DNA from 3 places in the Paraburkholderia gardini genome. Region 3 is predicted to be linked to each of the others. Evidence: predicted binding sites of a transcription regulator. Region 3 holds the regulator's gene; each other region holds the start of a gene.
What was found. The regulator LexA, encoded in region 3, represses DNA repair genes until DNA is damaged. The targets are predictions, from matches to a motif close to ACTGTATNNNNATACAGT.

Region 1: the regulator LexA is predicted to act here: its motif matches at 6,547-6,564, upstream of LPA37_RS07855 (ATP-dependent helicase).
Region 2: the regulator LexA is predicted to act here: its motif matches at 5,566-5,583, upstream of imuA (translesion DNA synthesis-associated protein ImuA).

The regions. Positions count from the first base shown of each region.
Region 1 is NZ_CAJQZB010000007.1:123,797-134,232, forward strand. It holds gene LPA37_RS07825 ((Fe-S)-binding protein) at 1-384, opposite strand, end outside; gene LPA37_RS07830 (CreA family protein) at 562-1,050, shown strand; gene LPA37_RS07835 (AraC family transcriptional regulator) at 1,111-1,950, shown strand; gene LPA37_RS07840 (AzlC family ABC transporter permease) at 2,143-2,820, shown strand; gene LPA37_RS07845 (AzlD domain-containing protein) at 2,817-3,140, shown strand; gene LPA37_RS07850 (DUF4088 family protein) at 3,485-4,243, shown strand; gene LPA37_RS07855 (ATP-dependent helicase) at 4,347-6,524, opposite strand; gene LPA37_RS07860 (hypothetical protein) at 6,755-7,027, opposite strand; gene LPA37_RS07865 (hypothetical protein) at 7,143-7,619, opposite strand; gene LPA37_RS07870 (RNA-binding S4 domain-containing protein) at 7,905-8,123, shown strand; gene LPA37_RS07875 (MATE family efflux transporter) at 8,240-9,676, shown strand; gene panS (ketopantoate/pantoate/pantothenate transporter PanS) at 9,790-10,436, shown strand, end outside.
Region 2 is NZ_CAJQZB010000038.1:33,294-43,729, reverse strand. It holds gene gorA (glutathione-disulfide reductase) at 1-125, shown strand, start outside; gene LPA37_RS22510 (error-prone DNA polymerase) at 288-3,437, opposite strand; gene LPA37_RS22505 (Y-family DNA polymerase) at 3,444-4,913, opposite strand; gene imuA (translesion DNA synthesis-associated protein ImuA) at 4,843-5,550, opposite strand; gene LPA37_RS22495 (ureidoglycolate lyase) at 5,733-6,266, opposite strand; gene LPA37_RS22490 (substrate-binding domain-containing protein) at 6,298-6,930, opposite strand; partial or broken gene LPA37_RS22485 (branched-chain amino acid ABC transporter substrate-binding protein) at 6,929-7,054, shown strand; gene LPA37_RS22480 (TetR/AcrR family transcriptional regulator) at 7,348-7,962, opposite strand; gene LPA37_RS22475 (MBL fold metallo-hydrolase) at 8,048-9,178, shown strand; gene LPA37_RS22470 (GGDEF domain-containing protein) at 9,535-10,436, opposite strand, start outside.
Region 3 is NZ_CAJQZB010000005.1:95,759-106,194, forward strand. It holds gene LPA37_RS05825 (asparaginase) at 1-606, opposite strand, end outside; gene LPA37_RS05830 (CysB family HTH-type transcriptional regulator) at 707-1,633, opposite strand; gene LPA37_RS05835 (sulfate/molybdate ABC transporter ATP-binding protein) at 1,698-2,756, opposite strand; gene cysW (sulfate ABC transporter permease subunit CysW) at 2,769-3,743, opposite strand; gene cysT (sulfate ABC transporter permease subunit CysT) at 3,740-4,654, opposite strand; gene LPA37_RS05850 (sulfate ABC transporter substrate-binding protein) at 4,829-5,869, opposite strand; gene lexA (transcriptional repressor LexA) at 6,163-6,813, shown strand; gene LPA37_RS05860 (hypothetical protein) at 6,833-7,174, shown strand; gene LPA37_RS05865 (DUF2939 domain-containing protein) at 7,291-7,947, shown strand; gene LPA37_RS05870 (universal stress protein) at 7,980-8,444, opposite strand; gene nodI (nodulation factor ABC transporter ATP-binding protein NodI) at 8,629-9,615, shown strand; gene LPA37_RS05880 (ABC transporter permease) at 9,703-10,436, shown strand, end outside.

The DNA of each region.
Region 1 (10,436 bases), on a different contig from region 3:
GACGCGGTGCGGAAACTCCGCCCACGGAAATTCCCGCACGCCGACTACGTCATGCAGGAACTCGACAAGCTCCCAGGCACTGGCCCGCACCTTCGAGACTTCGCCAGTCTGCTCGATGGCGGTGAAATGCTCGCGCACGTGGTGAGTGCAGCTCGCCGACGGTCCGACGATGTAGTCGTAGCCCGCGAAATTGCGGGCGAACACGCGCTCGGTGCCGGCCGCGTCGACCTGCGCGCCGCTGTTGCCCATGGGCTGGCCGCAGCAGGTCTGGTCCTGCGGATAGTCGACGTCGATGCCGAAACGCTCTAGCAGTTCGAGCGTCGCAATGCCGACTTCCGGGTAGAACGCATCGATGAAACAGGGGATGAACAGCGCGACTTTCATGGGTAAACCAGACGGGTTATAGGGGACGTCGTGCGACGGCGATGCGGAATTCACACACCTGTCGTTATTGGTAAAGTTGGTCTGACCATCAAATATAAAAGGGACGCAAGGCGCTGTCAAACCTCGTCCGCACGCCGACCTGCCGGTATACGATGGCGGTTTTCTGATGGAATTGCGATGACACATACATTGTTGCGGGCGTCGTTCATGGCCGTGTCAGCGGCATGGCTGGCCGGGGTCGCGCCGCTCGCGCACAGCGAGGAAGTCGGGAGCGTCAATACGAACTTCCATCTGACGGGCTCCGATCGCGTGGTGGTCGAGGCGTATGACGATCCGGACGTGGCCGGCATCACCTGCTACGTGTCGCGGGCGCGCACGGGCGGCATCAAGGGGACGCTTGGCATCGCGGAAGATCCGACCGAGGCGTCGATTGCCTGCCGGCAGGTCGGCGCGATCCACTTCAACGGGCCGCTCAGGCAGCAGTCGGACGTGTTTTCCGAACGCATGTCGCTGGTCTTCAAGACGCTGCATGTGGTGCGGGTCGTCGATCCGAAGCGCAATACGCTCGTGTATCTGACGTACAGCGACCGCGTCGCCACGGGCAGCGCGAAAAACAGCGTCACAGCCGTACCGATGCCGGCCGGCACGACAATTCCGGTGAAGTAACAAGTCGGCCCATCGAATGGACGCTCGCGCTAGACTGATGGGTCCAGCTGGACTTTGCTCATGACTTCGACCGGTTCTTCCACCCGCTTTCGCGATTCCCCCCGCTACTGGCGCACGCCGCTCATCCCCGGTGCGGAGATGCTCACGGCCGAGTATTACGATCAGGCGTTCACGCCGCACTGGCACGACGCGTACGCGATTCCGGTGATCGAAGCGGGCGCGGAAACCTACCGTTATCGCGGGTCGACCCATGTCGCCGAGGCCGGCAGCGTGCCGGTCATCAATCCTGGCGAGCTGCACACTGGCTCCCGGGCCGTCGATGCGGGCTGGCGCTACCGCGTGATGTACGCGCCGGTCGACTTCCTCCAGAGAATCGCCGACGACCTCGCCGGCAGGCCGCAACCGTTGCCGTGGTTCGATCCAGGCGTGATTCGCGATCGCGATCTCGCGTACCGCCTGCGGCACGCGCATCAACTGATGGAAGCCGGCGACGACCTGCTCGCGGCCGAAACCGCGATGATCGACGCATTGTCGACGCTGCTCGCCCGCTACGGCAGCACGCAGCCCGAAACGCAAAGAATCGCGGCGAACGATCCGCGCGTCGCGAGGATGCAGGCACAACTGGGCGCCGACCTTGCGGCGCCGGTGCAACTGTCGGATCTGGCGGGCGCCGTCGGGTTGTCGCCCTTTCACGCCGCGCGGCTCTTCGCGCAGGCGACGGGCATGCCGCCCCACGCGTGGCGCAACCAGATCCGCCTGCAACGCGCGCTGGGACCCCTGCGGGCGGGTGCCTCGGTCGCGGACGTCGCCGCCGCCAGCGGCTTCGCCGACCAGAGCCATTTCACACGCCATTTCCGGCGCATGTTCGGCGTGCCGCCGGGGCGCTGGCAGTCGGCATAAGTGGCCCGGATGGCGTCCGGCACGCCTGCCCCCTTGCTCAACGCGGCCTGGAACCCGGAACGCCACCCGTAGCAAGAACGTACAAGCCCATTTCGCCCAGGACGACTACGCTCCGTGTTCAAAGGAGAAGTCAGATTGAGCCAGTCCAGCCATTTCAGTGAATTCGTCGCGGGGGCCCGCGACACGATCCCCATGATGGTCGGCGCCGCGCCGTTCGGCGTCATTTTCGGCACGCTCGTCACATCGGGGCCGCTGCACCTGTGGCATGGGCAGCTGATGTCGCTCGCCGTGTTCGCCGGGTCGGCGCAGTTCATCGCGGTCGGTCTCATGGCGGGCAATGCGAGCTTCATCGTGCTGTGGGCGACGACGTTCGTCGTGAACCTGCGCCACGTCCTCTACAGCGCGACGCTCGCACCGTACGTCGCGCACCTGCCGCTGCGCTGGCGCGTCGTGCTCGGCGGCCTGCTCACCGACGAAGTGTTCGCCGTCGCGTGGACGCACTACCGGCGTCACGCGCCAGGCGAGATCGGCCCATGGCATTTCCTGGGCTCCGGCGTCTCGATGTACGTCAACTGGCAAATCTGGACGCTCGCGGGCCTGCTGTTCGGCGCGGCGTTTCCCGGCCTGCAGTCCCTCGGGCTCGATTTCGCGATGGTCGCGACGTTCATCGCGATCGTCGTGCCGCAGCTCATCGCGTTCCGCTACATCGCCGCGGCCGCGACCGCGGGCGCGCTCGCCTTTTTCTGGCAGGGCTGGCCGTACAAGCTCGGTCTGCTCGGCGCCGTGATCGCGGGTGTCGCGATCGGCGTGGCGCTGTCGCGGCCGGAAATGCAGCGCGCGCGCCGACGCACCGCGGAGGCCTCGCAATGAGCTACGTCCTGGTCATTCTCGGCATGGCGCTGATCACCTGGCTCATTCGCACGACGGTTTTCATCGTCGGCGACCGGCTGGTGTTTCCGCCGCTCGTGCGCACCGCGCTCGGGTTCGTGCCGGTCACCGTCCTGACCGCCATCATCGTGCCGATGGCGGTGTCGCCTCATGGCGGCGGCGCGGAACTGACATGGCGCAATCCGCAACTGGTCGGCGCACTGGCTGCCGTCCTGGTGAGCGCGCTCACGCGCCGGCCGCTCCTGACGATCGCTGTCGGGCTGGCCGTCTTCTTTTTGTGGCAAGGCGTCGTGCTGAGGTAGCGCCGGCGGCGCGGGCAGTTTCCACGGCCGGGCGCGGGCTGGCTCTTCCCGCCAGCCCGCATCGCTTTTATAACGCCAGTTCCACAGCACTCGCCCGGAGCCCACCTGCGCACCGGGGCCAGACCGCCCCGCCTTGTCTCGTGGCCTTCCTCCATCAATCCGGCTCAAGTTTTGGCGACGTCCGCCGATAAACAGTCGACGTCCCCTTGCCGGACCGGCGCGATCGCCGGTTTCGCCAGAAAACAGGGACCAGCCGCGCAATGTGTCTGGCGGATCGCCCATCGGCGGGCCGCCGGCGACGCCAGACAGACGCAGCGCGGGACGACCACTCGGGACAGAAAGCTATGGGTCACATCACCCTTTCACTGAAAGACGAAACCATTGCGTCATTGCGCAAGGATTTCGACGCGTTTCTGCGCGTATCGCTGAAGCTCGATCCGCAGTTCGCGACGCCTTCGTTCGAGGATTTTCTGCGCGCCAAGCTGCTGGACAATATGGTCCCGCTGACGGAGCACGCGGTGCAGCGCATGTTGCAGGGCGGCCAGTACGCATGGGCCAAGCGCACACTCGACAAGGAATTCCCCGACGTCGTCGCGATCCTGATGCGTCAGGCGAACGAGTTCGGCTTCGGCTTCGCGGCGCGCTCCGAATGGACGCCCGAAGAGCTGGCGAAGCAGTGCCGCGACTGGGCGGCGGCCATCGTCACCGAAGCACAGGGCGACCCGACGCTGGTCGATCCGCTCGCCGCGCAGATCAAGTCGGCGGCGCAGGACATCCAGGCGCTCGAAGAGATAATGCAGACGCCCGCGTGGCGGCTCGCGGAATCGCTGCGCCAGCGCGTGTACGAAGCGAAGATCGGCTGCGAAACGAGCGTCGGCAGCATGGCGCGTGAAAAGCTGGGCGAACTGCGCGGACTGCTGCGGCTCGGCATTTCGCACGGCTCGTTCCAGAAGCAGGAAGCGCAGCAGATCATGGAATACCTGCGCCTCCTGAAGCCGGATATCTTCGTCGAAGAACCGTACGACATGTTCACGCGGCTCGCCGCGTGGCTGCGCAATATCTTCACCCCGCCGCCGCGCACCCAGCAACGGCAGTCGCGCTAAGCGTGACCGCGGTCGGAGCGCCCGTAACTGAGCCGCCGCTGAGCCGTCACTGCGCCGCTGCAGGCCCGCGTCGATCACACGCCCGCGGCGCTGGGCGCATCGCTCAATCCCACATCTTTCTCAGCTTCGCCGCGATCTCGATCTTCGCGTGGGCCGCTGCCGCAAGCCCGGCGGCCGTCGGCGCGGCGGGCACCGGCACATGCGGCCATGCGTGCGCGTCGAAGAGCGGCAGCAGATGCGCCGGAATGAACCGCGTACGCTGCGCCCACACGTGACGGTCGCCGAGTTGCGTCTGGTTGTGCACGTAGAAGCGCTGCGGCACGACGATATGCAGGTCCTCCTTTGCACGCGTCATCGCGACATAGAGCAGGCGCCGTTCTTCATCGAGTTCGGTGTCGTTGCCCGTCGCGAGATCCGACGGAATGCAGCCGTCGACGCCGTTCAGCACGAACACGTTGCGCCACTCCTGCCCTTTCGCAGAATGGATCGTCGACAGGATTAAATAGTCTTCGTCGATCAGCGGCACGCCCGATTCATCGCTGGTGGCGTCGGGCGGATCGAGCGTCAGCTCGGTCAGAAAGCGCTCGCGCGACGCATAGGTGCCCGCGATGCTTTCCATCTGCAGCAGATCGCCCTGACGGATCGAAGCATCTTCGTGATTGCGCTCCAGATGCGGCTCGTACCAGCGGCGGATCAACTCGAACTCCGCCGGCCAGGCCGACTGGCGCCCACACAACTGCGACATCAGTTCGACGAACGGTTGCCAGTCTTGCGCCGCGCGGGCCGGCGGCGTGAACGACGCCAGCGCGCCCGCTGTGTGCTGCGCACCGCGATACAGGCCGACGGCTGTGTCCGTGTCTTCCGGCGGCGTCGCGCCAGCGCGTTCGGCGACCTGATCGAGCACGCGCGCGGCCGTTGCCGGCCCGATGCCCGGCATTAACTGGACGACGCGAAAACCCGCCACCCGGTCGCGCGGATTTTCCGCCCAGCGCAATACGGCGAGGACGTCCTTCACATGGACCGAATCGAGGAATTTGAGGCCGCCGAACTTGACGAACGGAATGTTGCGCCGGGTCAGTTCGATCTCGAGCGTCGCGCTGTGATGGGCGGCCCTGAACAGGATGGCCTGCGATTTCAGCTTCATGCCGTCCTCGCGCGCCTCCAGCACTTTCTCGACCACATAACGCGCCTGATCGACTTCATCGGCGACGGTGACAAGACGCGGACGTTGCGCCGATGCGCGATCGGTCCACAGGTTCTTCGTGAAGCGCTCGGCCGCGAGATCGATGACGGCGTTCGATGCGGCAAGAATCGGCTGTGTCGAACGATAGTTGCGCTCGAGCGTGACCTGTTTCGCCGGCGGATCGAAGTGCGCCGGGAAATCGAGGATGTTGCGCACCGTCGCGCCGCGAAACGAATAGATGGACTGCGCGTCGTCACCGACAACCGTCAGGCCGCGCCCGTCCGGCTTGATGCCGAGCAGGATCGACGCCTGCAGGCGGTTGGTGTCCTGGTATTCGTCGACAAGCACATGATCGAAGCGCCCCGACAGGTCGGCCGCGATCGACGGCTCCGCCGCCATGTGCGACCAGTACAGCAGAAGGTCGTCGTAATCGAGCACGCTCTGCGTCTGCTTGGCCGCGACGTACGCGGCAAAGAGCGCGCGCAGCTCGGCTTCCCATTCGCGACACCACGGAAACGCGGTGTCGAGCACGTCGGCGAGCGTTGCACTCGTGTTCACGACGCGCGAATAGATCGAAAAACAGGTGTTTTTCGACGGGAACCGCTTCTCTTTCGCCGACAACCCGAGTTCATGACGCACGAGGTTCATCAGATCGGCGGAGTCTTCGCGATCGTTGATCGTGAAGGTGGGCGACAGGCCGATGAGATCGGCGTATTCGCGCAGCAGACGCGCGCCGACGCTGTGAAACGTGCCCGACCAGGTGAGCCCCTGGGCGAACGCCGCCCGCGCGCCGGGCGCGGCGCCCGCGATGCGCGTGACGCGCCGGATCATTTCCTGCGCGGCGCGCCGCGAAAACGTGAGCAGCAGGATGCGACGCGGGTCGGCGCCCTTCATCACCAGGTGCGCGACGCGATGGGCCAGCGTATTCGTCTTGCCGGAACCCGCGCCGGCAATCACCAGCAGCGCGCCGGATGGTTCTCCAGAATCGTCCGCACCGAATTCGACGGCCTCGCGCTGGGCCTCGTTGAGCTTCGCGAGCCAGGCGGCGGCATTGGAGGGCGGGGAATCGGCGGTGGAGAGCACAGTGGTCGGGAGCATAAGGTGACGGAGGGCGACGCATACTGTATATCCATACAACCCGTGCCGACAAGCGCCCTGTTTGGGGCTCCATGGCGGCGACCGAAGCGATCCGCGCTTTCTTTGGGATTTTCAGCTCACGCAGACAGGAACGGCCCGGACGCGCATAGCGCTCCGGGCCGCTCGTTGCGACACGCCGTTGGCTCGGACGAAACCGTGACGCGGGTCGGGGACGCGAGAGGCGTGCGTGGTTAATCCTGCTTCTTTGCGTCCTTCACGCGAGCGTCGGCCGCTGCCTTGTCGGCATCGGACTGCGCATCGGTCTTCTTCCTGTCCGCCTTTGCCTGAGCGACGGCCGCCTTTTTATCAGCCTTCGACTGTTCCTTCGCGGCCTTGCTGTCTGCATGCGTGACAGGCTCCGATACCGGATCACGCGAAGGCGCGGTTTGCGCGAAAGCGGCGGCCGGCATGCCGGCCGACAGGCAACCTGCGACAAGCGCCGCGATGAGTGTGCTGGTTTTCATGGGATACCTCCTGTTGTGCCGTCTGCATTCTCCGCATGAAACGGTCCCGGCAGGGGAAACGGCTGAAACGGGGCCCGGAAAATGGGCGCGGGCAAGAGACGCGATTACCGACGGGTTACTGGTGTGTATCGGTTCCCGGAGCCGCGCCCTGTCCCTGCGTGCCCTGCATTTGCGCGTTCATTTCGTTGCTCGCGGCGGCCTTGTCAGCCTGCTTGTTGATCTTCGCGTTGCGCACGTCCTGCTTGTATTGCGCCTTCGCATCCTTCTGTTCCTGCTTCATCTGCGCCTTCGAAGCCTTCTTCGACGCGCGGTATTCGGCGTTTGCCTGCGCGTTGGCATCACGCTTCTGGACGAGCGGATCGGCCGAACCCGGCGCGACCAGTCGTTGCGGCGCCGGCGTGACGGGCGTTACACCCTGCGCGGCCGGTGCGGCCGGCGCCATGTCAGCGCCTTGCGCGGCGGGCATCTGCATCTGGGACTGGGGCTGGGCTGTCGCGCCCGGAGCCGGTTGCGCGCCTGTCTGCGCGAACGCAGCGCTCGAAGCAAGGGCGGTCAGGGCGGTACCGATCAGAAGCGAACGAATCTGGGTCATGGCTTTCCTCTCTCAAGTTGTCCGGCCGGGCGTCGAATCTGGCGTGCCGCATTCAATGCGCACCGCGTCCGGTCTGTTGAGCCTCGCTACAAAATGCAGCAGGCTTTTCTACAGACTGCCCTCTGGAGAGTGAAGTTCGACCGCAAACACCGGGTGTTACTCAACGTTTCATTTCCTGACAACTCGATAACATCTGCTTGCAGAGCGGGCCAAAGCAGGCACGCAGAGTGCGTCCATGAGACTTCTGGCTTATGATTCGATGTCGTATCCCGACTGGCGCGCGCCATGCCCAACCTCGATTTCACGCTGACCGGCGACTACGTCGAACTGCACAACCTGCTCAAGATCACGGGCCTCGCCGACAGCGGCGGCTCGGCGAAAGTAATCGTCGCTTCCGGCGCCGTGACCGTCGACGGCCAGATCGAAACGCGCAAGACCTGCAAGATCCGCGCGGGCCAGGTGGTGCTGCTGGGCGACACGCGGATCGCCGTCCACGAAGGTTAGCGAAAGAAATTGCACCAGAAATGTGCTTCGTGATCGACAGCGGCACAGCTTCCCAATAAGCTGTCTCTTTTAGAAGAAAACGGCGCGGACCGCGTTCCGCGCGCCGTTCCTCGTTCATGACCCAACCCGGTTTGCCCCACATAACCGCCGCGCAACCGTCGCTATCGCGGCATGCCGCCGATACCGCCCGCCTCGCCGCCCCGCTCGCCATCGCACAGCTCTCGCAGATGGCGATGGGTGTCACCGATACCGTCCTGCTCGGCTCGCTCGGTCCCGACGCGCTCGCGGCCGGCGGCCTCGGCGCGAACCTGTTCTTCGTCGTCGTGACGCTGCTGCAGGGCGTGCTGACGTCCGTCAGCGTGAGCGTCGCGCATGCGCGCGGCGCGCAGGCGGAAGAGCGCGTGCCGCACATCTACTGGACAGGTCTCCTGCTCTCGATCCTGCTGGCGATACCCGCGTTCGCGCTGCTGTCGTTCGCGAGTCCGATCCTGCTCGCGTTCGGCGAGCCCACGCTGCTCGCCCATAACGTCGGCGAATACTGCGCGATGCTGCGCTGGGGCACGCCTGCGAGTCTGATCGGGATCGGCCTGATGCGCTCGTTCCTGCCCGCGATCGGCGCCGCGAAGCGCCTGCTCTGGGTATCGATTGGCGGCGTGGGCGTCAACGCGTTCCTCAACTACGGCCTGATTCACGGCGCGTATGGCCTGCCGAGGCTCGGCTTTCTCGGCTCGGGCGCGGCGACGACCATCACGGTATGGCTGACGGCGCTCATCCTGATGGCGCTTCTCCACCTGCGTCCGAGATATCGCCATTTCGTGACGGCGACACGTCCGGAGATGCCGCTCATGGGCGAGCTGTTCGGCATCGGCTGGCCCGTTGCGATCACCTACGGCGTCGAGTCGACGCTTTTTCTCGCGACCGGCCTGATGGTCGGCCTGCTCGGCGAATCCCAGCTCGCCGCGCACCAGATCGCGCTCAATGTTGCTTCGGTGGCGTTCATGGTGCCGCTCGCGATCGGCCAGGCAGCGAACGTGCGAGTCGGCTACTGGTCGGGCGCCGGACAACCGCTTGCCGCCCGGCACGCCGGGTTCGTGGCGATCGCGCTCGGCGTCGGCTTCATGGTGCTGTCGGGCACCGTGCTGATCGTGGCACCGCACGCGATCGTCGGTCTGTATCTGCATCTCGACGACCCGGCGAACGCATCGACGGTGTCGCTCGCCGCGTCCCTGCTTGGCGTCGCGGCGATTTTCCAGATCGTCGACGGCATGCAGACGGTCGGCTCCGGCTGCCTGCGCGGCCTGAAAGACACCCGCGTGCCGATGATCGCCGCCGCATTCGGCTACTGGGGCATCGGCTTTCCGACTGGCTACACGCTGGCGTTCCACTTTGGCCTCGGGGCGCGCGGCCTGTGGTGGGGCCTCGCCGCGGGCCTCGCCAGCGTGGCGCTCCTGATGACGCTGCGCTTTCACCACCTGAGCCTGCGACGCGTACCCGCCATCCCGGCCGGTCAGCCGGGCACCGATAGCGCGACCGACCCAGGACTTACCCGGTAAACGCTGAAAACATGGCTGGAAACGCCTGTCGACTGGAAACCGGCCGGTAAAATAAGCGTCCGCTACATAGCGGCGCCGTATTTACCGTCAATCCAGGCAAACAGGATCTTTTCATGCTCGCCCGCGCTACCCGCCTTTTCCCCCTGTGGGCCGTGTTCGTCTCGTTCGCGGCCTGTTTTTCGCCGACGTCCGTAACACCCATCGCTCCGCACGTCACCACGCTGCTCACGATCATCATGCTGGCCATGGGCGTCACGCTCTCAGTGGCCGATTTCCAGCGTGTGTTCACGCGGCCGGCTCCGGTCGTGGCCGGCATCGTGCTGCATTACCTCGTGATGCCGCTTGCCGCGTGGGCCATCGCGAAGGCATTGCGCATGCCGCCCGACCTCACGGCGGGCATGGTGCTCGTCGGCAGCGTGGCGAGCGGCACGGCGTCGAACGTCATGATCTATCTGGCGCGCGGCGATGTCGCGCTGTCCGTCACCATCAGCGCGCTGTCGACGCTCGTCGGCGTGTTCGCGACCCCGCTGCTCACGCGCCTGTACGTCGACGCCTCGATCGTGGTCGACGTCCACGGCATGCTGATGAGCATCCTGCAGATCGTCGCGCTGCCAATCGTCGTCGGCCTGATCGTGAACCATCTGTTCAGCCGTTTCGTGCGCAGGATCGAGCCCGTGCTGCCGCTCGTTTCGATGGTCGCCATTCTGCTGATCATCGCGGCAGTCGTGGGCGGCACGCAAAAGAGCATCGCGTCCGTCGG
Region 2 (10,436 bases), on a different contig from region 3:
CCATGCAGGCGGACGCTCGCAAAGCAGATCTGGACGCGACGCTGGCTGTGCATCCGACAGCCGCGGAAGAATACGTCACGATGCGCGAGCCGACCCGGCGACACGGCGGTCTCACCCAGACTTAGCGAAACACCAGGGAGCCGACCGTCGACTGGCTTTTGCGCCTGTTGCTTACGTTCCGTGAGGGTCGTCTTGTTAGCATTTGTCGAACAGCGCGCCTGAGACACGTTCGCCCGTCAAAAATGCTTGCTGGAGAAGGAAACAGAGGTTCCTGACACCATGTCTGGTCAGCAAAAATTTCTGCTTGGCGCAGTCAGACCGCCAAGTAGATGCGACATGTCGATGAGACGTTGCGCGACGAGATGTCGTACCTCGCCTTCACACTGCCATACGCCAAGCACTCCGAGTAACGATGCGCCGAGGACTTCCTTGCGCTGCTGCTCAAACACCTTGGGCCATATGATGACGTTCACATTGCCCGTCTCGTCTTCGATAGTGATGAAGATGACACCCTTCGCGGTCTCCGGCCGTTGACGCATGGTGACGATGCCACAGGCGCGGGCCAGCCGGCCGCTCCGGTAAGTCTGCAGCGTTGAGGTCGGCATCAGTTTGCTGGCAAGCAACTGAGGTCGCAGAAGTTCAAGAGGATGGCGTCCGAGTGTCAGTCCCATGGACCGATAATCGCCGGCGATGTCTTGAGCTTCGGAAGGTGCACCCAGCTCTGGTGTTTCGTCTTCAACCTTCGCGACCGACAGCATGTCTTTGTCAGGCACGGAGGCAACCGACTGCCATAGCGCTTCGCGTCGATTGCCGGCAAGAGATGACAGTGCGTTCGCCGCGGCAAGCACCTGCAGGTCGTGACGGTCCAGCTGAGCGCGTCGCGCGAGGTCATTCACTGTCGTGAACCGCCTCACGGCTCGCGCATTTTCAATGCGCTCCGCGGCGCCGTCCCGCATGCCCCGGAGCAACGACAAACCAAGCCTGACGGCGGGCTTTTCAGCACCGTCCACGTGCTCAAGCGACGAGTCCCAACCACTTGTCGTGACGTCGACCGGCAGTACCTGGACTCCATGTCGCGTCGCATCCTGCACCAGTTGCGACGGCGAATAGAAACCCATTGGCTGGCTATTCAGCATCGCCGCAAGAAAGGCTTCCGGTTCGTGGCGTTTCAGCCAGCTGCTTGTGTACACGAGCAGTGCGAAGCTGGCGGCATGGCTTTCCGGGAAACCGTACTCGCCGAAACCGAGAATCTGCTGAAAGATGCCATCCGCGAATGTCTTGTCGTACCCGCGCTCGAGCATGCCATTGACGATGCGGTCGTAGTATTTATCCAGGCCACCCTTGCGCTTCCAGGCTGCCATCGCCCTTCGCAACTGGTCCGCTTCTCCAGCAGTGAACCCTGCGGCAAGAATGGCCACCTGCATCACCTGTTCCTGGAAAATCGGAACGCCCAGCGTGCGGCCCAGGGCAGTCTCAAGCGCTTTGCTGGGGTAAGTCACCGGCTCGAATCCCTGGCGACGCTGCAGATACGGATGAACGGCGCCACCCTGAATCGGTCCCGGGCGAACGATGGCAACTTCGATAACCAGGTCATAGAACGTGCGGGGCTTCAGTCGTGGCAGCATGCTCATTTGCGCACGCGACTCGATTTGAAATACGCCAACGGTATCCGCATGCGAAATCATGTCGTAGGTTTGCGGGTCTTCTGCAGGTATGTCCTGCATCTCGAACCGTTCGCCTCGCTGGTCTGTTATCAGGTCAAGTGCGCGGCGGATTGCCGACAGCATCCCGAGTGCCAGTACGTCAATCTTCAGCAGGCCCAGTGATTCGAGGTCGTCCTTGTCCCACTCGATGACCGACCGGTCCACCATTGCAGCATTTTCAACCGGCACGAGGCGCGTAAGTTTGCCCCGGCTGATAACAAATCCACCGGAGTGCTGGGACAGGTGTCTGGGAAAGCCAGGCAACTGCGACGCGAGAGACGCCCAGGCCTGAATCAGCGGAGTCTCCGCGTTCAGGCCGGACTCCGTAAAACGTTTGAGGAGGTCCTGTTTGCCATCAAACCATTGATGCCCCCTGGCCACGGCATCGACAATCTGCGGGTCGACGCCTAGTGCCTTGCCGGTCTCCCTCAAGGCGCCGCGGGATCGATACGTCGAAACGGCGGCAGCAATTGCCGCCCGGTCGCGACCGTATTTTTTGTAAATGTACTGGATTACCTCTTCGCGCCGTTGATGCTCGAAATCGACATCGATGTCCGGCGGTTCGCCACGCTCCTTTGAGATAAAGCGCTCGAAAAGCATATTGCCACGTGCAGGGTCAACTTCAGTAATACCGAGGCAATAGCAGATCGCCGAATTGGCGGCAGAGCCACGTCCCTGACACAGAATGTGTTGACTCCGTGCAAACCGCACGATGTCATATACCGTCAGGAAATAGGGTTCATATTGCAGGTCCGCAATCAGCTCAAGTTCGTGTTCAATCTGCCCCTGAACGTTGTGTGGAATGCCTGAAGGAAAACGTCGCTGTGCACCGGTATACGTCTCCTGCCGCAGATAGGTCGCAGGCGTGAATCCGGGTGGCACCAGTTCGTCGGGGTACTCGTACCGAAGCTCGTCGAGTGAGAAAGTGCAATGTGCGAGGATGTTGGTCGTCTCGCCGAGCGCGTACTCCGGATAGAGGTTTGCGAGTCGCAGCCGGGAACGCAGATGCTGCTCGGCGTTGGGTGCCAGGTCATATCCGCATTCGTGCACCGGCCTGCCCACACGGATAGCCGTCAACGTATCCTGCAACGGCTTGCGCGAGCGCACATGCATCACCACCTGGCCGAGCGCGACGACGGGTATGCGATGCCTGTTGGCAACGTATTCAACGGCACCGCGATGGATGTCATCCATCGCCCGTTGATGAAGCACGAGCCCACACCACGCACGCCCTGGAAATGTCTGGTCGAACCACTCAAGCTGTGCATCCAGAACATCCTCTTTCGTGGGAAAGTCGGGCACCAGTATCGCGAGGCAATCGGGCATGCCGCGCAGATGGCTGTTTTCCCGGTCGGGCCGCGACAGGTCCTGCGGCCTCAGCCGATACTGGCCTTTCGGCGCGCGTGTGCGGGCAAGCGTGATCAGCTCTGAGAGGTTCCCGTATCCCTCGCGGTTCTGGGCGAGGAGGATGAGACCGAACGCCGTTGAACCGTCGGCATTGACGAGCCGGAAGTACGACCCGATGACGAGCGGAAGCTTCGCTTCCTTGGCCGCAACGTGCGCCCGTACGATACCCGCAAGCGAGCATTCGTCTGTTATTGCCAGACCCGAGTAGCCGAGTTGCGCTGCGCGCCCGACCAGTTCCTCTGCATGCGAAGCGCCATGCAGGAATGAAAAATTCGAAAAGCAGAACAGCTCGGCGTACGCCGGCAGTGTGGAAAAGGTGGAATCCATGGCCTGTCATCCGAAGAGGCCGTGGAGAAACCACCGCTGGTCTTCTTCCGCGTCGCGACTGCTGACGCGCTCGCGGTATATCCAGAAGCAGGTCTGGTCTTCAGTCTGTGCGACGAAATAGTCGCGCGTCATCAACTCGCCATCGAACCATCCAGCCTCAATGCGCTCACCCGGCGACACCATCCGCAGCGGTGAACCATAAAACGGTCGGTGCTTGCGCATGAGCAGACGTACCGGCTTCTCAAGCAGCCATGTTGGTCGTGGAAGTCCCTCTGGAAGCATGGTGCTTTTCGACGTGTTGCCGACTGGTACCCATCGATTCGCGATTTCCGGCCGGTAGTCTGCCGTTGGCGAAGGTTTGAGCACGTTGTCTTCGCCAAGCCTTGCGACCAGCAGTTCGACGAGGCGGGCATGCTCCTCCGCGGAGCCACCGGGTTCTGGAAAGAGCGTGCTGGACACCGGTACCGCCGGTTGCACGTCCAACGCATCAAGTCGCAGTGCGATGACCGGCGCGGTCAGTTCAACACGGGCAAGCCGTTCCTTGATGAGCCGGACAAGATGGTCCTCTCGCCATGTGGGCTCACCCAGCGCAATCTCGATGGGCGTAGGGTCTATCGCCTGTCTGCCGCGTTCATGTTCGAGCAAAAGCGTCGCGCCTGTGAGCGCCAGATGCTTCGCGCAAAGCCAGCCACAAAGCTGCACGACAAGGCGATGAGCGCCGAAAAGTGCTGCTTCCGCATGCTCGATGCGGTCGGGCATTTCAATGCGCGCAGAGAACGTTGGAGGCAATTCAAGCCAGTCAAACAGCTCTGGCGTCGTGCCGAAAGCACGGTCGAGTGAATCAAGCAGGTGCTCGCCGCAACGGCGCTGCAGCCCCGCGCGCGGCAGCCGCCGGACATCTGCTATGGTCTCGCAGCCAAGCCCGGTAAACCAGTCGGTGAACGGTCGCACTTCCGGCACCGACAGCAGCGGCAACGCGGACAGTTGCCGTTCAAGCGAGTCAATCTTGAGTACGCGCCGACTCCGGTGCCTTGCCAGCAGCCATGCGCCTTGCCCTGTGGGCGCGGCACTTATCCGCGCGGTCAGTCCAATGGCTTCGAGTATCGCTTTCGCCTGCCGGCATACAGCAAGTAGTCCACCAAAAAGCCGAAGGCTTGCGCCGACGTCGACCACGACGACAGCCTCTTCGAGCACCGCGACATCGGGCGAGAACTGCATGAGCGCCACTGCCACTTCGCGCTGCGCGACATGTTCACGGCCGGGGTCGCGCTCGTACATTTCTACCTCTGGCGCGAGCGTCAACACACCGCCGCGCTGCATGCCAACCCGCACGCCCGCAGACCTGGCTACCCCGTCTGCGGCGAGCACCTTGTCCCTGTCCAGGACCACGCAGCCGTGTGCGGGCTCAGGCCGCCACTTCGGCTGGAAGACCTCGAGTTGCAACCGGGGCAAGTGGACGGCGAGAAATACGCGCATGGTGGGAAAACAGGACAGGTGTTGGTTGAAGTGGGACGGACAGAGGTTCTGCGCGTGCTGGACCTCGTCGCTTCGTAATGTCGACGGTCAGACCGTCGCGTTCTGGCCGGAGGACCAGTCTTAAAACCGCGGGAGAGGCGTCCTGTGCTGCCGCCAGCGGGCGGACCATGAAGAACAACGTTTCCGAAGACTGTGCTGCGAGATGCAGTCGCCGCAGCGACGAGGTCTGAACGTATTGCGCCCAGAACAGCAGTGCGCCGCAACTGCCTGCGCGCAGAATCTGCTCTGCTGCCCACAATGCGTCCGCTGTCTTCGAGGCCCGAATCTGCATCAGTTGCCCTGGCGAGAGCCCGATGTACTCAAGGCCAGGTCCGTTGGGAATGTGCGGCGGCTGCACCATCGCAACCGGTCGCTTACCCAGTTCGCTGAGCGCAGGGCGCAGCAGCCGCATCTCACCCACGCCGGCCTGCTGGACCAGCAGATCGACGAGCGTGCCGACGGGCCAGCCACCGCCAGGCAATTCTGCCGACAGCGCCGCATATCCAGTCTCGACCGTACGGCCGCGGCCACGCGCAAGCTGCGACGCCCGCCAGAGCGATGGATGTATTGCTTCCGGAATGGGGGACGGGACAGTCACTGGATTTCGAAAATACCTGTATGGATGTACAGTATCCTACACGGATTTCCGTAGCGGTGAACAGACACTTTTTGGGGTGAAACTTCATGGACAGGCGCGTTCGCAAGCCGGTCGGCCAGACGTACAGCAACGACTTGAACGCGGCTGCAACGGGTTTCCTGCTTACCGAATCGCGACGGCTGCTATCTTTCGAGCCGGTGCATCTCGATACTTCGCATGACACTTTCGCATGCTGGCGCATGTGTTTTGAGATGAACCACGAGGTCGTAGGTCGTCGATGGGCGGGTGAGCATGAGGCACGTCGCTTCGCGTTCGTGAACCCGGGTCGCGTGCCATATATTGGGCCGCATGCACAGGCCCTTACCGACCGGAATGTCGAACGCACGCAAGGAATTCAGGTTCGGGGTACCGTCGTCCAGTGAGGTCGCGACGATATGGATGACTGGCGCCGTCAGTGGCACGATGGCCTGCTGGGTCAGACGATGCAGTTCGAGAGACGTTACCTTGTCATCGCGGTTCCGGTAGATCACCCACAGGATTTCCGTTTCACCCGGCGAGTCAGTGTCAAACAGATGCTCACGCCAGAAATCCGATGCGGGGCTGATGTACGACGGCGCGTCGCTGTCGGCGCGAACGGGCTTGCCGAGCATCCAGCCATAAGGCTCACAACGGATCGCATCGAGCGGTTCAATCGAAATGGCGAGGGTGGTCAGCATGTCGGAATACTCGTGTTGATGATGGGAGCGTTCAGGCGCGCGAAATTGTTTCGTCCGTGGGTGGGAACTGCGCGAAATCGGGGCCATGTTTCAGGCTGAATTCGAGCACCACGTTCAGTGCAAGTCGTGTGATCGACTCGGAAAGCAGGCTATCGGGCGTGCGCCGAAACGCGGCGACGAGCGGCAACGCGGGCACCCGATGCGTCACTTGCAGCAGTTGCAGTTGACCGGCTTCGAGCTCGCGCATGACAAATGCGGGAGGCAGCACGGCAATGCCGAACCCGTCCACTACGAGCCGGATGATGGCTGCCACCGACGACAGACAGTTGATCTGCACTTGAACATCGCCGCTAGCGGCGAACAATCCCGTCAGAAACTCGTGTGGCGGCGAATGACGCGCGAAACTGATAACCGGGTAGGCAGCCAGTTCTGCCTCCGTCAATGCCTGAGCTGACAGATTGAGCGCCGGGCTCGCCATCCAGCGCATCGGCAGACTGCCTGGCGGCACATTTGCCATGTCCGAGCCGCTGACGCCCGTCGTCTGAAATGAAACGTCGATGTGGCCGCTTACAAGTTGCGTCGCAAGACTGGACGAGGTGTCGCTGGTCAGTTCGATCACGAGATTCGGATAGTCCTCCCTGATGCGCTTGAGAAGATCCGGCACGCAATACGACGGTGTGATTGGAAGAATCGCATTCGATTCGCACGGCGATCTGAAAGACGCGGCAATCACGATTTACCAGTTCAGGGACAAGAAGAAGATGGTCGTTGATGTCATCCGGATGTAGAGACGGGCATAAGCAGGTATTCGGCACCAGACAACCAGCAGCGGTATAGCGCCCAAGTGGATCTTCACATTTGCCGTCAGGATTTATGCAACAACACCGAAACGCCCCATCAGTGCGGGCGGATCGTGTGATCAGGTTAGACGTGTCCGTACTTTGCCAGCCGAAACCGGGCGAGGCACGCACCCTGGTTTCGGGATCAAGAAAGTCAGCAGCCTGAGGCCTTGCACGGACAAAGCGGCGAACTATCGGTCCGGTGGGCATGAAGATCGAAACGCAAGCCCCCAGAAGACGGCTCATGCATAGCGTGCGAGAAACATGTCCGCGGCCGACTCCGCGACCTTCCTTTGCTCCCGTTCGCCGAGCGGCGCCTGGCCCATCGTCACCTGCGGCCAGAACGCAAAAGCCTTCACCAATGCCTGCAACTGCAGCGCCGCGAAGAGCGGATCGTCGATCTTCAGACGGCCGTCTGCGACGGCCGCCCGGACCCACACGGTCAGGTCTTCCTCGCGCTCGCCGAGACGGGCGACCATGTCCCGCGCCCGCTCCGGCGAATGGATTCCGGCCGCGATCGCCACACGCGCAAGCGACAGAAAGGACTCGTCGTTCAGCAGCCGGAGCTTGCGGCCCAGAAGGTCGAGCAACTGCGCGCGCAACGGTTTGTCGGCGCGGTAGGTGAGCGCATGGCCCCGCTGGCTCGCGTCCCACAGTTGATGGAGAATCGCGGCGAAAAGGGCTTCCTTGCCTGGGAAATGGTTATAGACCGTACGTTTCGAGACGTGCGCGCGGGCGGCGATACGGTCCATGCTGGTCGCGTCGTAGCCGGCCGCGAGGAATTCCTCGATCGCGGCGTCGACGATAGCAACACGCTTGCGGTCAGTCAGACGTTGATGGGTGGCACCTGGATCCATGGCTGAATTTTACACCAGGCAGTTTACTTTTCTCAAAAATAAACTACACTGCCAGGTGTACATTTCCATCTGGATGGCCTACCTCATGACGTCGCTTCCCGCATTTGTCAGCCGCGCGCTCGGCTTTAGAGCCGCACAACGCAGCCGCGCGTTGTCCAGCACCTCGCCGCAGCATGATGGCGAACGCTTTCACAACGTCAAGCCACGTCCTGCCGAAAGTTTGCGCAAGACGCTCGGCATTGTGTGGAACATATTGCTCAACAAGCCGCGCGGCACCGCGCCGACAGACGCGTTGCCCATCGATGCGCTGACGCGTGCGCAGCTCGATGCGGCGCCCGACCGCAGCCTCTACCGGCTCGGTCATTCGACGATGCTGCTGAAGCTGCGCGGCCAGTTCTGGCTGACCGATCCCGTGTTCGCCGAGCGTGCCTCACCGTTTCGCCATTTCGGTCCGAAGCGCTTTCATGCGCCGCCAGTTGCGCTGGCCGATTTGCCGCCGCTGCGAGGCGTGATCCTGTCGCACGACCACTATGACCACCTGGACCGCGAAACCGTGCTCGCGCTTGCGCAGAGCACCGGCGTGTTTCTGACACCGCTCGGCGTCGGCGACCGGCTGATCGAATGGGGCATCGACGCTTCGAAGGTGCGGCAGTTCGACTGGTGGCAAGGCACCGAGGTGGACGGCGTGCAGTTCACCGCTACGCCCGCGCAGCATTTTTCCGGCCGTAGTCTGCTCGACGGCAACAGTACGTTATGGGCGTCGTGGGTGATCGTCGACAATGATCTGCGCGTGTTCTTCAGCGGCGACACCGGCTACTTCGACGGCTTCCGGGCGATCGGCGAGCGCCTTGGGCCATTCGACGTCACGCTGGTCGAGACGGGCGCGTACGACGCGCAGTGGCCATACGTTCACATGCAGCCAGAAGAGACCGTGCAGGCGCACATCGATCTGCGCGGCCGCTGGCTCGTGCCGATTCACAATGGCACCTTCGATCTCGCGATGCACCGCTGGCAGGAGCCGTTCGAAAGGGTAACGGGGCTGGCCCTCGCGCGCGGTGTCGCGCTGTCGACGCCCCGCATGGGCGAGCGGCTGGATCTGGGCGCGCCGCATCGCGGTGAACGCTGGTGGCGCCACACCGTCGAGACCATCGCCGCGCCGAAGGCCGCATGGCGTTTGTGCGCCTCGCGTAATGCCACAGACGCGAAGTCTTCGTGATTCCTTGTGAGCATGCCTGCCTGAGGCAACGCCTGGTACATTGTCAGTCTGGGGGCACTGGAGTACGTTGCGGGCATCACTGTCGGCGTCGCCCGGTTATCGTCGCGTGACTGCGGCAAACGGCAGCCAGATCAACCTGTCCGGGGTTCGTCGTCCCTCTTTGCACAGCACCACGACGCGCACGCGGTTATGGTCTTCCAGCCTTGAACGGCAGGGCGCCGGATGGACGGCATCCTGCCAGCGAGGTTCGCCGCATATGTTGAAAGTGCGTTATTGACAGATACGAAGGGCGCTTGAAGGAAGTCGCCGTGCAACTTCTGCAAAGTCATGTGCGGCAGGACGACGCCAGGATAGCCTCAGGCGCTCGTGCTCTCGCCTTGAACCGACCGGACCCGTTGACCGGCAGCCAATGATGTACCGACAACGCAATCCCGGCCTAAGGCTTTCGCTGCATATAACGCGGCATCGGCGCGTGCCATCATGTCTGCGAATGTGTCGCCCTCACGATACTCGTCGACACCGGCGCTGAACGTGCACGGTACGGCGCCAGATGAGATCGTCCAACGTGATGAAGCGACCTGGGCACGGAACCGGTCCATCAGGCGAATGGTGTCGGCTTGCCCGGTAGATGGACACAATATGGCAAATTCTTCGCCCCCCAGGCGTGCAAAGATATCGCCGCTTCGCAAGCCGCCCGATACCGTCGAAGCAAAATGCGCAAGCGTCCGGTCGCCGACCGCGTGCCCATGTTCGTCGTTGATGGCCTTGAACTTGTCGAGGTCCAGGATTGCGATGGACAACGGCAACCGGGAACGTTTCGCGTCACTCAGCAATGCCTCTGCGCGAACAAGGAAAGCACGGCGTACCAGCGCGCCAGTCAGTCCGTCGACGTTTGCAAGCCGCTCCATACGCTCTGCCATGCGGTCGTGAGCGAGCATGACGACGCCTGCCGAGAGCGCCGGCAGCGTCAATATGCCGAGGCCGAGAAACGCAATGTTCATCGGCGTGGGCGCAAGAAAGCTGGTTTGATGCTCCCACCCCAGCATGCAGACGAGACTGCGCGACAGATGGATAGCCGCTCCGAGAAATGCCACAACGGACATAAAGTAGTAGCCGTACTTCGGCCTGTCCGGCGGGCGCAACTTATATGTAATCCAGCCGATGACAATGCGAATGTATGCGAGAAACGCCGACATCAGCGCAGCGCGGGCATTGACGTTGGGCGACACATATTGCCAATAGACTATCGCGAGCATCA
Region 3 (10,436 bases):
GTCCTGCACCCAACCCAGCGCGCCGACTTCGGGCGACTGGAAGGCGTCGACGGCGAACGTGCTGGTTTTCACGACGTCGCGCGCGCTGTGGATCCGGTTATTGACCGCGACGAGCACGCCCTGCCCGTGCGCCGAGGCGCTGGCAGCCACGACGACCGCGTTCAGCAGGTTCAGCGGTCCATCGGCGGAGAGTGCCGTGGAGGGCCGCATGGCGGCGGTCAGTACGACCGGTTTCGTGCTCTTCACGGTGAGATGCAGCAGATACGCGGTCTCTTCGAGTGTATCGGTGCCGTGCGTGATGACGACGCCGTCGATGTCGTCCGCGGCGAGCAGCGTGTTCACCCGTTGCGCGAGCGTGGTCCACAGCGCGAGCGCCATGTCCTTGCTGTCGATGCTGGCAACCTGTTCGGCTTGCACCTGCGCCAAGCCCGCCAGCGCCGGCACCGCCGCGAGCAGCCGGTCGACGCCGACCACGCCCGCCTGATAACCGGCGGTATTCGTGGCATCGGCGGCGGAACCCGCGATCGTGCCGCCCGTCGCGAGCACGGCAATGCGCGGCAGACCGCTTGACGGCGCCGCGCCGGAGGAAGAAGTGGAAGTATTCATGGCGGCGATTGTAAGCGATGCGCGGCGCGGTTCCACGCGGCGTATGCCCGACCGCGCGGACGCATGATTGCGCCATCGCCATCCTCGCCGCGAATGCCCGTCAGGCTGCCTCGCGCAGCTGCGCCGCGATTTCCGTTTCGTTCAGTTGCGGCGCGAACATTTCGATCAGCCGGTACGCGTACGCCCGCAGGAACGCGCCCTTGCGCAGACCGACGCGCGTCGTGCTCGCCTCGAACAGATGCTGCGTATCGAGCGCGACAAGCTCCGTGTCGCGCTTCGCGTCGTAGGCCATCGCCGCGACGATGCCGATGCCCATGCCGAGTTCGACGTACGTCTTGATCACGTCGGCGTCGATCGCGGTCAGCACGACGTCGGGCATCGCGCCCGCTTTCGCGAACGCCTGGTCGATGTGCGAGCGGCCCGTGAAATCCTGATCGTAGGTGACGATCGGGAATTCGGCGATTTCGTCGAGCGTCAGGTTCGGCCGGCCGACGAGCGGATGGTCCTTCGGCACCACCACGACGTGATGCCACGAGTAGCACGGGAACGTGACGATGTCCGGATAACGGTCGAGCGCTTCAGTCGAAATGCCGATGTCCGCTTCGCCGTTGATGATCATCTGCGCGATCTGCTGCGGACTGCCCTGACGCAGTGCGAGATGCACCTTCGGAAATACTGCCGTGAACTGGCGGATCACCTTCGGCAGCGCATAGCGCGCCTGCGTGTGCGTCGTGGCGACGACCAGATGGCCGCTGTCCTGATCGGCGAACTGACGCGCGACGCGGCGCAGGTTCTCCGCGTCGAGCAGCATCCGCTCGATCAACTGATGCACCGCCTTGCCCGGCTCGGTCAGTCCTGTCAGCCGCTTGCCGCGACGGATGAAAATATCGACGCCGAGTTCGTCCTCGAGATCCTTGATCTGTTTCGATACGCCCGACTGCGACGTGTAAAGCACGTTCGCCACTTCGGTCAGGTTCATGTTCTGGCGCACCGCTTCGCGCACAAAACGCAGTTGCTGGAAATTCATGTTCTCGTCCCGGGTTGAACCGAAGTCAGGTTGGGTTAATTCATGTGCATGGGGGCATTCGTGATCAGGGTGCGGGAAACACGCGCAGGGCGCGCGGCACGGCCGTTACGCCGTCGCCGATGTTCAGCCGCAGTTCACGCCACGCCTCGCGGTCGAGCTCGGCCTCGAGCACGCGGCCTCCGTGTCCCTCAAGCTCGACGCGCACCGAACCGCCCAGCGTCACGACCCGCCGCACGCCGACCGTGATGCCGTCGCGATGGCTGTCCGCCTCCGGATACAACGCGATGTCATGCGGGCGCACATACGCGAACGCCGGGCCTTCGAAGCCCGCCGCCACGGAAACCGGCAACGCCGCGCCGTCGACCACAAATCCGCCGCCATCCACCTTGCCGTGCAGACGGTTCGCCGCGCCGAGGAATTCGTAGACGAACGATGTCTGTGGATGGTCGTACACGTCCTGCGGGCTGCCGACCTGCTCCACGTGTCCGCGATTGAGCACGACGATGCGGTCGGCTACTTCGAGCGCTTCTTCCTGGTCGTGCGTGACGAAAATCGTCGAGATATGCAGGTCGTCGTGCAGACGCCGCAGCCAGCTGCGCAGCTCCTTGCGCACTTTCGCGTCGAGCGCGCCGAACGGCTCGTCGAGCAGCAGCACTTTCGGTTCGACAGCCAGCGCGCGTGCGAGCGCGATCCGCTGACGCTGTCCACCCGAGAGTTCCGACGGAAAGCGTTGCGCGAGCCAGTCGAGCTGCACGAGCTTCAGCAGTTCATGCACTTTCTCGCGAATCACTGCTTCCGACGGCCGCTCCCTGCGCGGCTTGACCCTGAGACCAAACGCGACGTTTTCGAACACCGTCATATGACGGAACAGCGCGTAATGCTGGAACACGAAGCCGACCTGACGCTCACGCGCGCCGACCGCGGCGACATCCTGGCCTTGCAGCACGACCTGGCCGGCGTCGGCATATTCGAGCCCGGCAATCACCCGCAGCAGCGTGGTCTTGCCACACCCCGAAGGCCCGAGCAGCGCGACGAGTTCGCCCGGCGGAAAATCGAGTGATACGTTATCGAGCGCGGTGAAATCGCCAAAACGCTTCTGCAGGTTACGAACGGTGATGCCCATGTGCTGCTCTCCTTACTGAACCGGACGGCCGGCCGCATGCGACGGCACCGGCGCCGGCGACAGGGTGACGGGGCCGGCGTACGCTGGTACGGCCCGCGCATCGGCCTGTTCCGCCGACAGATGACGTTCCGCGAGCAGCTTCAGGGCCAGCGTGACGAGCGCCAGCAGCGCGAGCACGGAGGCCACGGCGAACGCCGCGGAAAAGTTGTATTCGTTGTAGAGAATCTCGACGTGCAGCGGCATCGTGTCGGTCTGCCCGCGAATATGGCCCGACACCACCGATACCGCGCCGAACTCGCCCATCGCGCGCGCGTTACAGAGAATCACGCCGTACAGCAGTCCCCAGCGCACATTCGGCAGCGTGACGCGGCGGAAAATCTGCCAGCCCGATGCGCCGAGCACATGGGCGGCTTCTTCTTCGTCGTTGCCCTGCGCCTGCATCAGCGGAATCAGCTCGCGCGCGACGAACGGGAACGTAACGAAGATCGTCGCGAGCACGATGCCCGGCACGGCGAAGATGATCTGCACGTTGTGATCCTGGAGCCACGGCCCGAACCAGCCCTGCGCGCCGAACATCAGCACGTAGACCAGACCCGAGATCACCGGCGACACGGAGAACGGCAAGTCGATCAGCGTCGTGAGGAGCGCCTTGCCGCGGAATTCGAACTTCGCGATACACCACGATGCGGCAAGCCCGAACACGAGATTGAGCGGCACGGCGATTGCCGCGGTGATCACGGTGAGCTTGATGGCCGACAGCGCATCCGGATCGGCAAGCGCTTCGAAATAGAAGCCGACACCCTTGCTGAACGCCTGATAGAACACCGCCGCGAGCGGCACGACGAGAAAGAGCGCGAGAAACAGCAGCGCAATGCCGATCAGCAGCCAGCGCACGGCGCGTCTTTCCGTCACCGGATCGGGGCGACGGCGCACTGCTTCGGCCTTGAGCGGGTTAGCCGGGACTGTCGTCACGGAATCGCGGCTCATTGCGCACCTCCGGAAACGACAGCGTCTGCCGGACTGTTCGCGTGCGACCCCGGCGGCAACGACGGCCCTGACGCCCCGCGGCTCGTACGCCGTTGCAGATACCACTGCAGCGTGTTGATCAGCAGCAGCATCAGGAACGACACGACCAGCATGACAACCGCCAGCGCCGTCGCGCCCGCATAGTCGTACTGTTCGAGCTTGGTGATGATGAGAAGCGAGGTGATTTCAGATTTCATCGGCACGTTGCCCGCGATGAAAATCACCGAGCCGTACTCGCCGAGCGCACGGGCGAAGGCCAGCGCGAAACCTGTCAGCAGCGCGGGAAAAACGGCGGGCAGCACGACCCGGCGAAACGTCAGCCAGCGCGACGCACCGAGGCAGGCAGCGGCTTCTTCCTGTTCGCGCTCGAACTCCTCCAGCACCGGCTGCACAGTACGCACGACAAACGGCAAACCGATGAACGTCAGCGCGACCAGCACGCCCGCCGGCGTGAACGCGACCTTGATGCCGAGCGGCACGAGAAACTGTCCGAGCCAGCCGTTGCCCGCATACACGGCGGCAAGCGAAATACCGGCCACGGAGGTCGGCAGCGCGAACGGCAGATCGACGACCGCATCGACGAGACGTCTGAACGGAAACGTATAGCGCACCAGCACCCACGCCACCAGAAAGCCGAATACGGCATTGATCAGCGCGCCGCCCAGCGCGGCGAAGAATGTCAGCCGGTACGACGCGAGCACGCGCGGCGACGTCACGGCGCGCACGAACTGCGGCCAGTCGAGCGTCGCGGTTTTCAGGAAGGTCGCCGCAAGCGGAATCAACACCACGAGGCTCAGATACGCCACCGTGATACCGAGTGTCAGGCCGAAGCCGGGTAACGCGCTCGGCTTGCGGAAGGTCAACGTCGTCATGCTGGATGCTCGTTCGGGGTTAAAACCGCTTTCAATTCACGCTCGAAACAGGTGAAGGCGGGTTCAGCCGGATTGAAACTCAGGGGCCCATCCAGTCAGAAAGGCGCACCCGACGGGCACGCCTTTCTGGCCTTACTGCTGATCCTCATGCTCATACATCGCGAGGGAACGGCTTCACTGCGGCTGATAGATCGAATCGAAGACGCCGCCGTCCGCGAAGTGAGTCTTCTGGGCGTTGGCCCAGCCGCCAAAGCTGTCGTCGACGGTGTAGAGCTTCAGCTTCGGAAACTTCGCCGTCAGCGCGGCCGGCACCTTGTCCGAACGCGGCCGGTAAAAATTCTTCGCGGCGATCTCCTGGCCTTCCTCGCTATACAGGAAGTTCAGATACGCCTCGGCCAGCTTGCGTGTGCCATGTCTATCGACGACCTTGTCGACCACCGCGACCGGCGGTTCAGCCAGGATACTCACCGAAGGCACGACGATCTCGAACTTGTCCGCGCCGAATTCCTTGATCGACAGGAACGCCTCGTTTTCCCACGCAATCAGCACGTCGCCGATATCGCGCTGCACGAAGCTCGTCGTCGCGCCGCGTGCGCCGGAATCGAGCACGCCTGCATTCTTGTAGAGCTTGCTGACGAACTCCTTCGCCTTCTGGGCGTTGCCGCCCGGCTGATGTTCGGCATAGGCCCACGCGGCCAGATAGTTCCAGCGCGCGCCGCCCGATGTCTTCGGGTTCGGCGTCACGATCGACACGCCGGGCTTCACAAGATCGTCCCAATCCTTGATGTGCTTCGGGTTGCCCTTGCGCACGAGAAACACGATCGTCGAGGTGTACGGCGACGCATTGTCCGGCAGACGCTTCTGCCAGTTCCTGTCGATAAGCCCTTTGGCGGCCAGCGCGTCGATGTCGTAAGCCAGCGCGAGCGTCACCACGTCGGCCTGCAACCCGTCGAGCACCGAGCGCGCCTGGGCGCCCGAGCCGCCGTGCGACTGCTTGAACGTGACCTGCTCGCCGGTCTTCGCCTTCCATTCCTTGCCGAACGCCTGGTTGATGTCCTGATACAACTCGCGTGTTGGGTCGTATGAGACGTTCAACAACGTCGTCGCATCCGCTGCGTGCGCCTGAGCGGCGAAACCGGCCGCTGCCGCGACGCCCAGCGCGAGCGCCGTAACGATTTGTCGTGTCCTGCCTGCCAGCCCCGTGCTGCTGTTCATTGACGAATTCTCCGGTCTGTTCTTTCGTTATTGCGGCGTGTGTGCGTTGCTTTGCATCGATTGAGAGGCAGTCTATCGAACGGCCTTCATCATTAAAAATAATTGTTCTTCATTTTTTAATACTTAAAAGTGGTAACGACCGCCCGGCGCGGTGTTGCGGCACGAATCCGGGTGCAATAGCGTCAAAAAACGCCGTTCCAGCGGCGCCGGTCCGGGCGAACTTAAAGTAAAGCTTGAAATGTGCGGATTACTGTATAAAAATACAGTCACCTGTTCATCCATACAGTGGCGCCATGACCAAACTCACCGCACGACAGCAGCAGGTTTTCGATCTGATCCGCCGGGCGATCGAACGCACCGGCTTCCCGCCCACCCGCGCGGAGATTGCAGCCGAACTCGGTTTCAGCTCGGCGAACTCGGCGGAAGAACATTTGCGCGCGCTGGCGCGCAAAGGCGTGATCGAGCTTGCAGCGGGCGCCTCGCGTGGCATCCGTCTGCTGTTGGGTTCGGATGACAGCCCTTATCAGTTCACGCTGCCCCACTCGAGCATCATGCAGCTGTCGCTGCCGCTGATCGGCCGGGTTGCAGCAGGTAGCCCGATCCTCGCGCAGGAACATATCTCGCAGCATTACGCATGTGACCCGGCGCTCTTTTCGAGCAAGCCAGACTACCTGCTGAAGGTCCGCGGGCTGTCGATGCGCGACGCGGGCATCTTCGACGGCGACCTGCTCGCCGTCCAGAAGAAGAGCGAAGCGAAAGACGGGCAGATCATCGTGGCCCGGATCGGCGACGACGTGACGGTAAAGCGCCTGAAGCGCCGGCCGGACGGTATCGAACTGATCGCCGAGAATCCCGATTACGACAACATCTTTGTTCAGGCCGGCAGCGGGGAATTCGCGCTCGAAGGCATTGCAGTCGGGCTGATCCGCCCGACTGAATTCTGAACTTCGCCTGGAGAGTTACATGGAACGTCTTGCCCGCCTGCTCCCTTTCCGTCAGTTCGGACGTCTGCGTCATCTGCGCAACCTGGTGCCGTGCGGGGCGCTCGACGTTCTCCATGCGCCGTCGCTGTTCGAGCGTGACGCAACGACAGAAACGCCCACGCTGCCTTCCGCAATGCCGGCGTTTGCGCGTGTCTCGCTGAATTCCGGGCTGAATGCGGAGCCGGGGCGCCGCGCCCCGGTGCGCGTGTATCACGGGCCGTCACGACTCATCATGGTGGGAACGGTCGACGCCGTATGCAGCATGATCGATCGCTGCATCGCCGAAGAAAGCGCGGCGATGCAAGGCGCGCTGTTCGAATAACTGAAGGCGCGCGAGAGCGGTTTCCCGCGGCTGTGTCGCTGTGTGGCGCGTCACAAGGGATCGTTTCCGCTTTGTTGCGGTCAACGTTAAATAACATTTAACGTTGACCGCAACTTATGAGTGTTCTGATACCCACACGAAACCGACGGCCCTTCCACGCGTTCGTGATCACGATCGTTGTTGTCGCTGTTATCGCTGCGCTTGGGTATGGTTATGCGTCGCCTTACGTCGCGCTCGATCGCCTGAAGCGTGCCGCCGACGCACGCGATGCCGAAACGGTCAATGAATACGTCGACTTTCCGGCGCTGCGCGACAGCCTGAAGCAGCAGGTCACCGGCCTGCTCGCACGGCGGCTCGATGCGCAACACAACGGCAATCCGCTTGCCGCGATCGGCGCAATGATCGGCGTTGCATTGATTGGTCCGCTGGTGGACGCGTACGCGACACCAGATGGCGTCGCCGCATTGCTGAATGGCATGCCGCCGCGCGGCGAACCCGGCGAACGGCCGCCCGAGCCGGCTGGCCCGGTGGCGAATGGCGCAACGGGTGGTCAGACGGACGCACCGTCGGCTGGAACGGCAACGGCGCCCGCATCTTCAACCGTGGTCCAGCAGACGCCGCCCCAGCCGCCGCAAACTACCGCGGGCTATCGCGGAATCAACGAGTTCGTCGTCACGTATCAGCACGGCGTCGGCGATACGCGCTATTCCGCGATCCTGCGCCGCGATGGACTCTTTTCGTGGAAGCTGTCCGCCGTCGATCTCAACGGCTGAACAGCGTCTCTACCCCGAGATCGGGTGGAGCCTCAGGCAGCCGCCTGTTGCTGCTCCGCCACTGAAGAACACGCAACCAGGATGCTGCACGAGACACGATCCAGCAGCGGCGTGTTGCCCGCGCCCATCCACCATCGCGAAAGGCCGGTACGGCATCGATGGCCGACCACGACCAGGTCGACCTGCAACTGGTTCGCCAGACTGGCGATTTCATCGATCGGATTCCCGAACGCAAAATGCCCGTGCGCCTGAACGCCGCGTTCGGTGAGCCAGTTCACGCCTTCCTCGAGAATGTCGCGGGCGGTGTCTTCGAAACGGCCACAGGCGACATCGGTGAGCAAACCCGCGCTCTGCGCGATGCTCGAGCGCATGTCGACGACCGACAGCAGGTGCGTTTCGGCCTTCAGGTCCAGTGCAAGGTCAGCGCCGCAACGCAGCGCCTTGCGGCCTTCGCGCGAGCCGTCGTAGCACAGCAGGATTTTTTGGTAGCTCGCCATGGTCATCTCCCATCCGCGTCGATCGCGGCTTCACTTCAATCATGGTGCGCCGCAATTCAGGTTGCAAGGGATGGAAAACGCCAGGTGCGTCGCCACCGCATTTGATGCCCTGCCGCAGTGCAAAAGATGCCCCGGCGCTGTGCCATGACGCCCAGCGCATCGCCAGCGATGCCCTTAGAATAGCCTGCCCCCGCCTCGCAGGCGTCGCGGGCGTTTTTCAACGCAGGCTCGAAACGAACGGAGCAGGTCTCGTCCCATGTCAGCCGCTGCAATCGAATTCGAAGACGTGAAGAAGCATTATGGAGATAAGACCGTCGTCGACGGCCTCTCGTTCCACGTGCGCGCCGGTGAGTGTTTCGGCCTGCTCGGCCCGAACGGCGCCGGCAAGACGACGACCCTGCGCATGCTGCTCGGCATCGCCGCACCCGATGCGGGCACGATCCGTCTTTGCGGTGAGCCGATCCCGTCGCGGGCGCGTTACGCGCGCATGCGCGTGGGCGTCGTACCGCAGTTCGACAATCTCGATCCCGATTTCACCGTCCGCGAGAATCTGCTGGTGTTCGGCCGCTACTTCGGCCTGAGCGCGGTAAAGACGCGCGATCTCGTGCCGTCGCTGCTCGAATTCGCGCGGCTCGAAAGCAAGGCCGACGCGCGCGTCGGCGAACTCTCGGGCGGCATGAAGCGACGTCTCACGCTGGCCCGCGCGCTCGTCAACGATCCCGACGTGCTGATCATGGACGAGCCCACCACTGGTCTCGACCCGCAGGCGCGACATCTAATCTGGGAGCGGCTGCGTTCGCTGCTCACGCGCGGCAAGACGATCCTGCTCACCACCCACTTCATGGAAGAGGCCGAGCGGCTGTGTCACCGCGTGTGCGTCATCGAGGAAGGCCGCAAGATCGCGGAAGGCGCGCCGCGCGAGCTGATCGCATCGGAGATCGGTTGCGATGTGATCGAGATTTACGGCCCGGACCCCGCGACGCTGCGCGACGAACTCACGCCGCTCGCCGTGCGCACGGAAATCAGCGGCGAGACGCTGTTCTGCTACGTCGACGATCCGCAGCCCGTGCATGCCAGGCTCAGACAGCGGACTGATCTGCGCTATCTGCATCGACCGGCCAATCTTGAAGACGTCTTTCTGCGGCTCACCGGCCGCGAGATGCAGGACTGACGCACATGAGCACAGCAGCCGCTTCGGCTTCACACGCAAACCGGCTAACCCACTGGTAGCACAGGCAAAGAGATTCACCCGACAGATATGGACGCACGCAGTTACGAATCATCCTCCGCAAAACCTTCCCGGCTGCACGAAGGCTTCGCCGCGCTGCCCGCGAACGCGGTGAACTGGATCGCCGTCTGGCGCCGCAATTATCTGGTGTGGCGCAAGCTCGCCGTGGCGTCGATGTTCGGCAACCTCGCCGATCCGATGATCTATCTGTTCGGCCTTGGCCTCGGACTCGGGCTGATGGTGGGACACGTCGACGGCGTGTCGTACATCGCGTTTCTCGCCGCGGGCACGGTCGCATCGAGCGTGATGATGTCGGCGAGTTTCGAGTCGATGTATTCGGGCTTTTCGCGCATGCATGTACAACGCACGTGGGAAGCGATCATGCATACGCCGCTGACGCTCGGCGATATCGTGCTGGGTGAAGTGATCTGGGCGGCCAGCAAATCCGTGCTGTCTGGCGCTGCGATCATGCTGGTGGCAGGCGTGCTCGGCTATGCGAGTTTTCCGTCGATGCTGATCGCGCTGCCCGTCATTGTGCTGACAGGCCTCGCGTTCGCGAGTCTCGCGATGATCGTGACGGCGATCGCGCCGTCGTACGATTTTTTCATGTTCTATCAGACGCTCGCGCTCACGCCGATGATGCTGCTCTCCGGCGTGTTCTTTCCGGTGGCACAGTTGCCGGCAATCGCGCGGCAGGTGACGCTGCTGTTGCCGCTTGCGCACGCGGTGGATCTGATCCGGCCGGTGATGCTCGGCCGGCCGCT